DNA from 3 places in the Winogradskyella sp. PC D3.3 genome. Region 1 is predicted to be linked to each of the others. Evidence: riboswitches for the same ligand, from Rfam matches in the RefSeq annotation. Region 1 holds a riboswitch; each other region holds the start of a gene.
The links. Region 1 has a riboswitch for S-adenosylmethionine ahead of ACXGSQ_RS09180 (Na+/H+ antiporter NhaC family protein). Riboswitches for the same ligand answer to the same signal wherever they lie in the genome.
Positions count from the first base shown of each region.

Region 2: another riboswitch for S-adenosylmethionine. It lies ahead of ACXGSQ_RS01795 (trans-sulfuration enzyme family protein); the one in region 1 lies ahead of ACXGSQ_RS09180 (Na+/H+ antiporter NhaC family protein).
Region 3: another riboswitch for S-adenosylmethionine. It lies ahead of ACXGSQ_RS06280 (O-acetylhomoserine aminocarboxypropyltransferase/cysteine synthase family protein); the one in region 1 lies ahead of ACXGSQ_RS09180 (Na+/H+ antiporter NhaC family protein).

Region 1 covers NZ_CM135962.1:2,122,242-2,126,958, reverse strand. The annotation lists gene carB (carbamoyl-phosphate synthase large subunit) at 1-10, opposite strand, end outside; gene rpmH (50S ribosomal protein L34) at 143-304, opposite strand; gene ACXGSQ_RS09185 (DUF2892 domain-containing protein) at 477-1,055, shown strand; gene ACXGSQ_RS09180 (Na+/H+ antiporter NhaC family protein) at 1,063-2,373, opposite strand; SAM-I-IV-variant riboswitch at 2,422-2,517, opposite strand; gene cls (cardiolipin synthase) at 2,608-4,056, opposite strand; gene ACXGSQ_RS09170 (lytic transglycosylase domain-containing protein) at 4,060-4,717, opposite strand, start outside.
Region 2 covers NZ_CM135962.1:408,337-413,053, reverse strand. The annotation lists partial or broken gene metH (methionine synthase) at 1-411, opposite strand, end outside; gene ACXGSQ_RS01800 (homocysteine S-methyltransferase family protein) at 411-1,412, opposite strand; gene ACXGSQ_RS01795 (trans-sulfuration enzyme family protein) at 1,473-2,642, opposite strand; SAM riboswitch class I at 2,743-2,866, opposite strand; gene ACXGSQ_RS01790 (HupE/UreJ family protein) at 3,002-3,592, shown strand; gene ACXGSQ_RS01785 (deoxycytidylate deaminase) at 3,698-4,096, shown strand; gene ACXGSQ_RS01780 (S41 family peptidase) at 4,151-4,717, shown strand, end outside.
Region 3 covers NZ_CM135962.1:1,464,979-1,469,695, forward strand. The annotation lists gene ACXGSQ_RS06275 (OsmC family protein) at 1-335, opposite strand, end outside; gene ACXGSQ_RS06280 (O-acetylhomoserine aminocarboxypropyltransferase/cysteine synthase family protein) at 417-1,715, opposite strand; SAM riboswitch class I at 1,849-1,972, opposite strand; gene ACXGSQ_RS06285 (hypothetical protein) at 2,075-3,622, opposite strand; gene ACXGSQ_RS06290 (2-isopropylmalate synthase) at 3,771-4,717, shown strand, end outside.

The DNA of each region.
Region 1 (4,717 bases):
TTTTTGGCATGAGACTTTATGTTTAGTGAAATTGCAAATGTGTTCCATATCGCATTTGCAGGTGCAAAAATAGTTATCAATAGGATACAAAAAAAGGCGTTACACCTAAGTAACGCCCTAATATATTAACAATTGTTAATCATTATTTTTTATGTCTTGTTTCTGTAGATACAGACAATTTCTTTCTTCCTTTAGCTCTTCTACGTGCTAAAACTTTTCTTCCGTTAACAGAAGCCATTCTTTCTCTGAAACCGTGCTTGTTTTTTCTTTTTCTCTTTGACGGTTGAAACGTTCTTTTTGGCATGTCTTATATTTTTATAAACTAATAATCTTTTTTGAACATTGAGAGGTCTCTCAAAACTGCGTGCAAATATACAACAAGTTTTCACTTTAGCAAGAAGCAAAAGAAAATTTTTGAATAGATTTTAAACTCTTAGATTTTATTATCTTTGCGCTCTGCAAAAATACACAGAAATATGTTTAATAAAAATATAAAATTAGTCATTGCCGCATTAATTATAGGTTACGGCATATATCAATTCACTGAAGGTTATATTGGTAATGGAATAATGTACCTCCTACTATCTACGATATTCATTTTTCTTTACTTTAAGAATGAAATCATTTTACTTTCATTTTTAAAATTAAGGAAACAAGATTTTGTTGGTGCTAAAAAATGGTTAGACAAAATAAAGAACCCTGAAAGCGCCTTAGTCAAAAAACAACAAGGTTATTTGAACTACCTTAATGGAATTATGGTTTCACAAACCAATATGAACGAAGCTGAAGCTTATTTTAAGAAAGCGATTAGTTTAGGTCTATCCATGGACCATGATTTAGCAATGGCAAAATTGAATTTAGCTGGAATTGCTTTTTCTAAACGCAGAAAACCAGAAGCTCAAAAACTTTTAGCTGAAGCTCAAAAATTAGACAAACGAGATATGCTTGCGGAACAAATCAAGATGATGAAGGATCAAATGAAAAAAGCTTCTATTCCAAAACAGCAATACGGTCAGCCAACATCTGCAAGACAAAATAGAAGAAGTAGACGCTAAATTTCTACTATACTTTCTTTTTTAGATATACTGGTTGAAAGCTTATTACTAACATTGTTGAGACAAATAAGATAAGCAGATACCACGTGTTTTGCATTAAATCAAAGTAATCTATTCTCCCTTCTGAAAAGCTCAGAATCATTAATACCTGCGCTCCATAAGGAAGTATCCCTTGCGTTATACAGGCAAAAATATCTAAAATTGAAGCTGTTTTTCGGTTATTTAAACCATAGTCATCATTAATTGTTTTTGCAATGGCCCCCGTTATAATTATAGATACGGTATTATTTGCAATAGCCATATTTATGGTACTCACCAATGCTGCAATTCCAAATTGAGCAGACGTTTTACTTTTTATAAAAACTTTAATTTTAGTTAAAATATAATCTATACCACCATTTTTTTCTACCAAAGCAGCCAAGCCTCCGGTTAATAGCGATAGTAAAAATATCTCTGTCATGTTAGTAAACCCTGTATATGCAATTCTTGTGGATTCCATAAGGCTAAAGTCACCATCAAAAACCCCCAGAATACCTGCAGAAATGATTCCTAAAAAAAGCGTAACAAATACATTAACTCCTATGACAGATAATAGAATAACTAATACATAAGGTACTATTTTCAGCACAGAATACTGATATATGACGTCTTCTAAAGCACTAGAATTTAAATTAAATCCTTGAACTGCTAAAATCACTACTGTAATTAATGCTGCAGGAAGCGCTATTTTAATATTTTCTTTAAACTTATCACTCATTTTACAATCGAGAGACTGTGTTGCTGCAATAGTTGTATCTGATATTACAGATAAATTATCACCAAACATAGATCCGCCTAATAATGCACCACAAAGAATCGCTAACGATATATCACCTTGGCTAGAAAAACCAACTACTATTGGAGCTAAAGTCACTATTGCACCTACTGAAGTTCCCGTTGAAATGGATAGAAAAGCTGAAATCACAAATACACCTAAATAGATATATTGAATAGCAATATAATCCATACCAAGATTTACGATGGCGTCAACACTACCTGTGGCTTTTGTAATTGCAGCAAATGCCCCTGCTAACAAATAAATTAGACACATGGTTAATATTTTATAATCACCACAACCTTTTAAAAGCGTTCTTATTTTAGAATCAATGGATTGTTTAAACATTAAGAAAGCCACAACAATACCTACTATAACGGCTATTGGCGCTGGTAACACATAAAAGTCATCTTTATAGATTCCTATACCTAAAAAGGTCAATACAAAGACTAATAATGGAATTAATGCGGTAAAATTTGCTGTTGAATTTTTCGAGGTTTTCATTCTTAGGGTTCATAAAAAAGAAGACCGAAAGCAAATACGGTAGAAAATTATGTTAACATTTTTTCCAAAGTATTGGCTTATCATTTTAGCACCTTGCTTGTTAATGCAGGTTGCTATCTCCTTTTGAGATTCTTGATAATTTTATTTAAGTCCGCAAATATAGAACATATAATTATAGCTCCCTTAACCGTTATGTTAATTGATTCTTATAAACAGAAGAATAAAACCCATAAATTATAATAACGGTGCCATCAGACGTGCGGTAGCTTCAATCATTTTTGTACGCTTAGAGCGATTCTGCCAGGATTTTAATTCTAACTTTTCACAATGCTTTAAATCATCCTTAAAAAATTGTGTGAGTTCACTACTAATGTTCTTATCGTAAATTAAAGCATTGACTTCAAAATTTATATTAAAACTTCTGTAGTCCATATTAGTAGTTCCAATGGTACTAAACACCCCATCTACAACCATCGTTTTTGCATGAATAAATCCTTTGGTATATTGATACACCTCTACCCCTGCTTCTAAGAGCATTTCTAAATAAGAATTTGTGGCATATTCAGCAATCCATGAATCTGATGTTTTTGGTACAATTATTTTTACTTTAATATTACTTCTAGAGACCACCTGAAGTGCTGTAAGAATTTCAGAATTAGGAATAAAATAAGGAGTTGTTATATAAATATGATCTTCAGCATTAGTTATAGCAACAAAAATAGCTTCCATAATATTAGACCAATCTGTATCTGGGCCACTAGCAGCAATTTGAAGAGGCACATTAGCCTTAGAATTGTGTTTTGGAAAATAGGCTTTAGAAATTTCTAATGTTGAGCCATTAACAAAATCCCAAGTCGTGAAAAACAATATTTGAAGCGGTTTTACAGCTTCTCCAACCAATCGAATATGCGTATCTCTCCAATACCTATCGTTATTGGCATTGACATAATTATCAGAAATATTGATTCCACCTACATAACCAATTTTACCATCAATGACTATAATTTTGCGATGGTCACGATAATTCATCTGACCAGTAAATCTCGAAAACAAAACAGGCATAAACGCTTCTATTTCTACTCCACAATCCTTTAATTTTCGTTTCATTTTAGACGAAATAGAACTTCCTACATCATCAATTACAATTCTAATCTCTAAACCTTCACTTGCTTTTTTACATAACAAATTAAGCACTTCAGTACCTATTTTGTCATCCTTAATCACAAAATATTCGAGATGAATGTGATGTTTTGCCTCCTTTAAATCTTTAAATAACAGCGCAAACTTGTTGTCACCATTTTTAATAAGCCTTACATCATTATTAATCGTTAATTTCGATTTTTCGCTATTATATAATAAGGGAATTAACTTTGATTTTTGATCGAGTAAATCATCAACTTCATTAATATCTTTGGTATCTAGCTCTAGTTCCTCTTGAATTTTCTTAACAATAGACTGATTTAGAACATTTTTTCTACTGAATATTTTAATCTTCCGGTATTCTTGTCCGAAAAAATAATACACAATTATTCCTAAAAATGGAAACGCTAATAAGCCTATGATATAACTTAATGCTTTTGTGGGATTAAGTTTTTTAAGTAAAATAGTTACAACCGCAGATAAGGCAATGGTATAATTGAGAACAATTAAAACTTGCCAAATATGATTTTTAATAAACTCCAAAAATTATGGATTGGTGTTGTAATACCCTTTCTCAGGAATTTCTATAAAATACGATTTTCTAGAACTGTTATTTAAATGCGGTTCTCTTAACCAAGGGTTATGAAGTTTTAGAATTTTATAGTTAATTCCGAACTGCTTTGCAAACTGAGAAAAATCAGTAACAGCAGTATCAACTTCAACTTTATAAGTTGGTATGTCTTTATATAAATGCGATTTATTAAAATTGAATCCATACTTATCAGGGTTAGAAAGTATTTCTTTCAAAGCTACAATTCTAAAAACATAACGGCCTGTTTCTTCCCCCAGCAATAAGTCGTAATACCCTTCAACATCTTGTTCTTTCAATCGTCTTGAAACGCCGAAATTTCCTGCATTATATGCAGCAGCAGCTTTGGTCCACGACCCTAAACTTTCTTTGGCTTTCTTCAAGTATTCACAAGCAACCTCAGTGGCTTTTTCTAAATTATACCGTTCATCGACGTTAGCATTTACTTCTAAGCCATTTTCTTTTCCTGTGGCTGCCATTATTTGCCATACACCACTAGCGCCTGCAGGAGATTTTGCAGTTGGTACTAATCCACTTTCAATTACTGCTAAATACTTAAAATCATCTGGCACACCGTTTTTCTTCAAAATTGGCTCTATAATTGGAAAATACTTT
Region 2 (4,717 bases), 1.7 Mb from region 1:
TTTAAATTGCGCTTCGCCTTCCTTTAAACTTATAGAGTTAACCACGCATTTTCCTTGTGCAACTTGCAAACCAGCTTCAATGATTTCCCATTTAGAACTATCTATCATTAAGGGGATTCTAGAAATATCGGGCTCTGAAGCGATGAGGTTTAAAAAGGTCGTCATGGCATAAACCCCATCGAGCATCCCTTCATCCATATTAACATCTAGAATTTGTGCGCCTCCATCGACTTGGTCTCTGGCAACTTCTAAGGCTTCATCGTATTTTTCTTCTTTAATTAACCGAAGAAATTTTCGAGAACCAGTTACATTGGTGCGTTCTCCAATATTAATAAAGTTACTGTCTGGCGTTACCACTAACGGTTCTAAGCCAGATAAGGTTAAGTATTTCTTACAATCAGATTCTGCCATTATGCTAATTCTTGTATTAATCTTGGTTTGTAGTTTTTTGCGACATCTGCAATGGCTTTAATATGCGCGGGACTAGTGCCACAACAGCCGCCAATAATATTGATAAGGTTATTTTTAAGGTAGTCTTCAATATAGCCTTGCATTTGTTTTGGTGTTTCGTCATATTCTCCAAAAGCATTTGGTAATCCCGCATTTGGGTGTGCTGAGGTATAGAAATTCGTTTCGTTAGATAAACGCTGTAAATACGGTTTTAACTGTTGCGCGCCAAGGGCACAATTAAAGCCAACACTTAATAAGGGAATATGTGATATTGAGGTTAAAAATGCTTCTACGGTTTGTCCGGATAGGGTTCTTCCTGAAGCATCCGTTATGGTTCCAGAAACCATAATTGGAATAGCAATATGGCGTTCTTCTTTGACTTCTTCAATGGCAAATAAAGCGGCTTTTGCATTTAAAGTATCAAAAATAGTTTCCACTAAAAGTAAATCGGCACCGCCATCAATTAAGGCTTCTACTTGTTGTTTATAGGCAATACGTAATTCGTTAAACGTAATGGCTCTGTATTCTGGGCGGTTAACATCTGGTGATAAACTTGCGGTTTTGTTTGTTGGTCCAATACTACCTGCAACAAAACGCGGTTGATCAGGATTTGCTTTTGTGAATTTATCTGCCACTTCTTTGGCGATTTTAGCCGATTCAAAATTCAATTCATACACCAAATCTTCCATGTCATAATCTGCCATGGCAATGGTGGTTCCAGAAAAGGTATTGGTTTCCACAATATCAGCACCAGCTTCAAAATATTTAGCGTGAATTTCAGCTATAGCTTTTGGTTGGGTTAAGGATAACAAATCGTTATTGCCTTTTAAAGGAGATGGGTAATCCTTAAAACGTTCGCCTCTAAAGTCTTCTTCCGAGAAGTTATATTGTTGCAACATGGTTCCCATGGCTCCATCTAAAACCAAGATTCGTTTTTGTAATTCGTCTTTTATTGTGCTCATAATATGTATGTGTTCTCGATACAATTTTATTCCGATGTCATAAAATCACTCGAACTGACCTTAGTTTTCTAAAGCCTGTTTTAAATCGTTAATAATATCTTCAGGATGTTCTAAACCGACAGAAATTCGTATTAATCCTGAAGTGATGCCGGTTTCTAATCTTACATCTTCTGGGATTTTAGCATGTGTTGTTGATGCTGGATGTGTTACAATAGTTCTAGTGTCTCCTAAGTTTGCAGATAGTGATAATAATTTAATGGAGTTTAGAAAGTTTCTACCGGCTTCAATGCCTCCTTTTATTTCAAAAGCCACAACGTTTCCGCCTAATTTCATTTGTTGTTTGGCTAATTCGTATTGCGGGTGTGATTTTAGAAATGGATATTTTACAACATTCACATTCTTATGAGACTCTAAAAAGGTAGCAACTTTTAAGGCATTATCACAATGTCTATCGACTCTAACTGCTAAGGTTTCTAAACTTTTAGATAACACCCAAGCGTTAAATGGAGATAAAGCAGGACCTGTATTTCTAGAAAACAAATAAATTTTCTGAATTAAATTGGAACTCCCCACAACAACACCTCCTAAAACGCGGCCTTGGCCATCCATTAATTTGGTGGCAGAATGAATGACTAAATCGGCACCAAATTTTATAGGTTGTTGTAAATATGGTGTTGCAAAACAATTGTCGATAATAAATATAAGTCCATGCTTTTTAGCGATATCTCCTAAACGTTGTAAGTCTAAAATATCTACAGCAGGATTTGTTGGGCTTTCTGCATAAATCACTCTGGTATTGGGTTGAATTAGACTTTCAATGGTATCTAATTCATCCATTTTAAAGTAGCTCGTTGCAATGTTCCATTTTGGCAATATGTTATTAAATAGGGTTTGCGTAGAACCAAAAATACTACGACAAGATACAATGTGATCTTCAGAATTTAATAAGGCTGCAAATGTTGAAAATACAGCAGACATACCAGAAGCAAAGGCGTAACCACGTTCTGCACCTTCCATTTTACAAACTTTTTCTACAAATTCAGAAGTGTTAGGATTGGAATAGCGACTGTAAATATTCCGTTGTTTTTCGTCTGCAAAAGAGGCACGCATATCTTCAGCATCTTCAAAAACATAACTCGATGTGAGGTATAAAGGGCTTGAATGTTCTAAGTATTGCGAACGTTCAATCTGTGTACGTATAGCTTGTGTTTCAATGTGTTTGGAACTCATTTTCTAATCATTTGATAATATCAAAAAAACAAATACGTCGTAGACGCAATTTTCTAGAAAATGTTATAAAGAGTAGTAATTACAGATGAGTAATTAGGTTTGGTTATCTATCCAATTTCGCGATAAATGAATCGCCAATTAAGTAGAATTTAGCACCTTCTTAATAAATTTAAGGGTTGCTAAGGCTTCAATGGGTCTAATCCCTCCACCTTTCTTGATAACATTTCAGTAAGTTATTTGAACTTTGTGTGTTACAATATTCCGAAAGAAAATAGGATTACACAAATTTTATTCACTTTATTTTAATGGAAACATATTGCATTTTAATTGTAACTTTGGTTTTCCCAAATACAATAATTATGTTAGAAAATTTCTGGTTTAATGTGCAATATGGCATGAACCATGTTTTAGATATTAATGGCTATGACCATATTCTTTTTTTAATGGTATTAGCTGTGCCTTATGTTTTTAATGATTGGAAGCGCGTTCTTTTCTTAGTAACAACATTTACCTTAGGTCATACATTATCATTGGTTTTAGCGGCATATGGTATTGTGAGTATTAATGGTGAATTAGTAGAATTTTTAATACCAGTTACTATTTTAATTATGGCACTTTATAACGTGTTTACGGCGGGTAAAAAATCGAAAAACAATAAAATAGGATTGTTGTTTTTTACCACTTTATTTTTCGGAATTATACACGGCTTAGGTTTTGCAAGAGAGTTTAAAATGTTTTCAGGACAATCGGAAAATAAATTGGAACTTCTTGTTGAATTTGCTTTAGGGATTGAACTTGCTCAAGTTATAATTGTCTTTATAGTCTTATTTATAGGGTTTTTATGTCAAACAGTCTTTAGATTTTCGCGGCGCGATTGGGTTATGGTGATTTCTGCTGTTGTAACGGGCTTGGTTATTCCTATGCTCATAGAAAGTGATTTTCTAAAATAAACCAAAAAGTTTGGTAAAACTTTAACGAGAAGTAAATGGCTTGTAAAATACTATCCCTTTATCTTCGTTACTAACAACATAACCTCTGTTTAATACTAATATTTAATGCCAAAAACAAAACAGTTACGTTACGATAAAGCTTATTTACGTATAGCACAAGAATGGGGTAAACTATCCCATTGCAAGCGAAAACAAGTAGGAGCTCTTATAGTTAAGGATCGAATGATTATTTCTGATGGCTATAATGGTACACCAACGGGTTTTGAGAATTATTGCGAAGATGATGAAGGCTACACTAAATGGTATGTGTTACATGCTGAAGCCAATGCTATATTAAAAGTAGCATCATCTACACAATCTTGTAGAGGTGCAACCTTATATATTACATTGTCTCCTTGTAAAGAATGTAGTAAGTTAATTCATCAGGCAGGGATTGTAAGAGTTGTTTATAATCAGGATTATAAGGACTGTTCAGGAGTTGATTTTCTGAAAAAGCAGGTATAGAATTAGAACTTATTGAAGATTTAAATACAGATTCCCATTCTGATGGGAAATAGTATGGCAACAAAGAATAAATACATACCATTAATTATCGGAGTTGCAATTGGGGCTGGTGTTGTCATGGGAGGAAAATTGAATTTTTCGGATACTTCAGATAACCTCTTTACTACCAATAGCAAAAAAGATAAACTCAACAGGTTAATAGACTATATCGATTATGAATATGTAGAGGATGTCAATACGGATAGTATTGTTGACGTTACGGTAAATGGGATTTTACATAATTTAGATCCACATTCCACTTACATTCCTAAGGAAGACTTAGAACGAATTACCGAAAATATGAAAGGTGATTTTGTTGGTATTGGTATTAACTTCTACTCTTATAATGATAGTATTGCCGTTATTAAACCTACCGAAGGAGGACCAAGTGAACGTGCTGGTATTATGAGTGGTGATCGTATTCTTTTAGCTGATGGAGATACGCTTTATGGACCTAATATTTCTAACGAAGTTATAGGGGAAAAGCTAAAAGGTGATAAAAATACAGATGTAAAACTTACCGTTTATAGAAAAGGTGAAGAAGAATTATTAGAGTTTGAAATCAAACGAAAAGCTATTCCT
Region 3 (4,717 bases), 660 kb from region 1:
CTGGCATCGGTCTCTGGAATAAGATTGAGATTAATGGTTTTAAAGCCTGCGCGTTCTTTGGTAGATGTCCCTAGAAATCGATCAGGATTTAATTCCCCTGTTACTTCAATCTTTAAATTTTTAATTGTAAAACCTAATTCCTTAGCTACCAAATGTCCAACAACATTGGCACAACCAGCAAAGCCTGCTAAAATGTATTCTACAGGATTGGCATCTTCATCGGTGCCACCTAAAGCTTCCGGTTCATCTACAACTAAAGTAAATTGTCTTGTTTTTCCTATAAATTGGGTTGCAGAAGTACTGTCTCCTACAACGGAGAATTTTAAATCACTCATGTTTTTGTCTTTTTAGTGTTGAATACTATAAAACAGATGTCTTTAGAATTAAAGACATCCATTTTACTTCACAATTTAAATTTAATTTTGAAGGGCTTTTTTCTGTTTAACAACAGCAAAAGCTTCTTTTAAATCATCTTTTAAATCTTCTATGTTTTCAATACCAACAGACAAACGAATTAAATCTTTAGTAACACCTGTGGTTTCTTGCGCTTCGTCACTTAATTGTTGATGCGTTGTACTTGCAGGATGAATGATAAGTGATTTTGTGTCTCCAATATTGGCTAATAATGAGAATAGTTTGGTCGTATCGGCAATGGTTTTTGCAGCTTCGTAACCACCATCCACTCCAAAAGTGACGACGCCACTTTGGCCTTTTGGTAAATATTTTTTAGCAAGTTCTCTGTATTTGCTGCTTTCAAGTCCAGGGTAATTCACCCATTTGACTTCGGGTTGAGACTCTAACCATGTTGCTAATTCAAGGGCATTTTCACTATGTTTTAAAATACGTAGTTCTAAAGTTTCTAAACCTTGAATAATTTGAAAGGCGTTAAATGGACTTAAGGCTCCACCGTAATCTCGTAGACCTTCAATTCTAATTTTTGCTATAAATGCAGCTGCTCCTATGGCTTCGCTATAGACTAAACCATGATAACCTGCAGATGGCTCTGTAAATTCTGGGAATTTTCCGTTAGTCCAATCAAATGTTCCGGCATCAATGATGATACCTCCAAGTGATGTTCCGTTTCCAGTGATATATTTGGTTAAGGAATGAATAACGATGTTAGCACCATATTCTATTGGATTTAATAAATAAGGTGTAGCCACGGTATTATCTACAATTAAGGGCACTTTATGCGCTTTCGCTCCTTTTGAAATTGCTTCAAGATCTAAAACATCTAATTTCGGATTCCCTAAAGATTCTACAAAAAAGGCTCTTGTGTTTTCTTGTGCTGCTTTTTTAAATTCTTCCGGATTTGACGCATCAACAAACGTTGTAGTAATACCATGTCTTGGTAAGGTGACGCTTAATAAATTGTAGGTGCCACCATACAAACTACTCGACGCGACAATATGGTCTCCTGCTCTTAAAAGCGTTAGCAAGGTTGTTGCAATTGCTGAGGTTCCAGAAGCCGTAGCCACTGCTGCAATTCCTCCTTCTAGCGCTGCTAATCGCTGCTCCAAAATGTCGTTTGTGGGATTGTTTAGTCGTGTGTAAATAAAGCCAGGAACCGAAAGGTTAAATCGTCCGGCTGCATCATCGGAATCATTAAAGACATACGATGATGTTTGGTAAATAGGAACAGCTCTTGTTCCTGAAGTTTGACTGACGTCGTGACCTGCGTGCAACGCTTGTGTTGCGAATTTTTGTGTACTCATTTTTCTAAGTTTTTGAGTTAATAAAAGATTAAACCAAAAGCCAAATAAGCCTCATGTGTTCTTTGAACGTGAAGCGTACTTAATAGAAAAATATTAAAAAGAAAATGCTAATTACAGATGGGTAATTAGTCTTGAGTTATCTATCCAATTTTCCGATTAATGAATCGGATAATTAAGTAGAATTTAGCACCTTCTTAGTAAATCTAAGGGTTGCTAAGGCTTCATAGGGTCATTCCCTCCACCTTTCTTGATAACATTTCAGTAAGTGTTTGAACTTTGTGAGCACAAATATTGCAACACAAAAATTGGAAATCCAAATTATTTGTAGATTTTGTGAGTTTTTTATGAATTTCGTAGAATTATGAACTTTTCTTTGCTAAATACTTAATTTGGATGATTTCGCTAACAGGTTTGTTTTCGATTTTGCTTTCTAGCCAAGAAATAATATCGAGATATAAAAAGGCGCGTCGTTCGTACGGATGGTCTTCAAAAGTCTTTAGTGTTTTGTGTAATTCTTTAAACGCATTTTTAAGATCGTGTGGGTAAATATCCTGAAGTCCTCTAATGAATTTTATCATTTCTTTTTGCACTTCATGCAGGTCATTCATCTTAATTAAAAACTTGTACGTGCTTCGTAAAAGGGTTTCTAAATGGTAATCTAGTCCAGCTTCATAATGCGCTACAAGGTTTAGAACTCTCGAAAAACAGAGTAAGTCTTCGCGCATTGAAAGTGTTTTGTTTGAGATAATTTTATCTAAGTATTTTATACAAGCTTTGTTATTTCCGGCTCCAAATTGTAAACTCGCAAACTTATAATAAAAAACCATTTTATGGTGAGGGTCAATTCTGTCATTAAACGGAATTAAGTCGTTTTCAATTTTTGGAATTAGATGAAGTCCGTCTTCAAAACTACCATCAATAAAGTGTTGGTTAATGCTGTGGAAATTGGTGTATAAAAAAACAAGAGTAGCTACATTTTCATCGGTTGGAAACGTCGATTTTTGAACAGTCGCTTCAAACTCAGAGAATTTTTCTAAAAATTTTGGTTTGTTACCAATAAAAACGAGTGCTTCTAAAAGGTAATTATTGCCTTTGAGGAAAAATACAGGATTCAGGTTAATCATGCTTGGATTTTGATAAAATAAATCCACCCATTTTGAAGCGTATTTGTAGCAATTCAAAAAATCTTGAAGCAAAAAGCTTTGCCATAAATTGGCTTTATAAAGCCATAGTTTCTCTCTAAATCCTAATTTTTCAATATTAACTTTTGGAAGGCTTTTGTTAAAATAATTAATGACCATATTGGCTTCTTCCTCATTTCTTATATAGCCTGTTTTTAGAATAGTACTATAGAGTTGTAGTGATAAATTAGAGAGTTTACTGGCGATAACATTAAGTGCACTTAGTTCTTTGGCTTGTATGGCTAGTTCGTCCGCTCGGGTGCTAATGCTTCGTGTGATGTATTGAGATTCAATTAATTTTTCAAGCTCTACAATCTCAAAAGCTGAATTTTTTTCTTCGTTAATAATTGCGAGCTCCTTGGCCTTATCTAAAATTTTTAAGCTTTGTTTATATAAGCCTTTGTGATACAAAATAGAAGCAAAATCGAGTTGTTCTCTAATTTGTGAGCGTACATTTTGATGTGATGGGTTGAGCTTAAGACTGATTAAAATTTGTTTATATAAATGCGCTTTGACATTGGCAAGTTGTTGCTTTTTTACGATGCCACTTTTTAAAATAAAAGCTTCATTGTAGGTTTTAGCTTTGTCCAAAAGATTGAATAAATTCAAGAATTTAGAATCTGAATTTACTCCAAGTCTCCCTACGTAAAGTTTAAATTGCCGTTTTTCGGATTTTGTTAAGGACTTTACAAGTGAAAATAAATTATCTTTTTGGTCTTTAGTTATCAATAGAAAATAGATTTATAAATCTGTAAATCAGTTATTTAAAGTATATTTTGGCGACTGAACATCGTAAACTAACTATATCAATAATGTTTAAATCTAAATCAAAACATACATTCGTTAGACAATACTATAAAATATATTTTGATATATGTCAAATAACAACATACAAATCTTCGATACAACACTTCGCGATGGAGAGCAAGTTCCGGGTTGTAAACTCAACTCAGAACAAAAAGTAGTCATAGCAGAACAGTTAGATCAACTTGGGGTGGATGTGATTGAGGCAGGATTTCCGGTCTCTAGTCCAGGTGATTTTAAATCGGTAGAAGCAATTTCAAAAATTGTTAAAAATGCGACTGTTTGTGGATTAACTAGAGCCGTAGAAAATGATATAAAAGTAGCGGCAGAATCTTTAAAGTATGCTAAAAAGCCAAGAATTCATACAGGAATAGGAACTTCAGATTCACATATCCTTCATAAATTCAAATCGAACAGAGAGGCGATTATTGAGCGTGCTTTTGAAGCGGTAAAATATGCAAAATCATTTGTTGAAGATGTTGAGTTTTATGCTGAAGATGCCGGACGAACAGATAATGAATATTTAGCAAGAGTTTGTGAAGCTGCCATTAGAGCAGGTGCAACAGTATTGAATATTCCGGATACAACTGGGTATTGTTTGCCAAGTGAATATGGTGCAAAAATAAAATACTTAAAAGAAAATGTAAAAGGTATTGAGAAGGCTATTCTGTCTTGTCATTGTCATAATGATTTAGGCTTAGCAACAGCAAATTCTATTGAAGGTGTCATTAACGGAGCGCGTCAAATTGAATGTACCATCAACGGTATTGGTGAGCGTGCAGGAAACACGGCTTTAGAAGAAGTAGTGATGGTGTTAAAGCAGCATCCTTATCTTAATTTAGACACCAATATTAATACATCAATGCTATTCGGAATGAGCCAGTTGGTTAGCGATAGTATGGGGATATATACACAACCAAACAAAGCGATTGTTGGAGCAAATGCTTTTGCGCATAGTTCTGGGATTCACCAAGATGGTGTAATAAAAAATAGGGCAACTTACGAAATTATCGACCC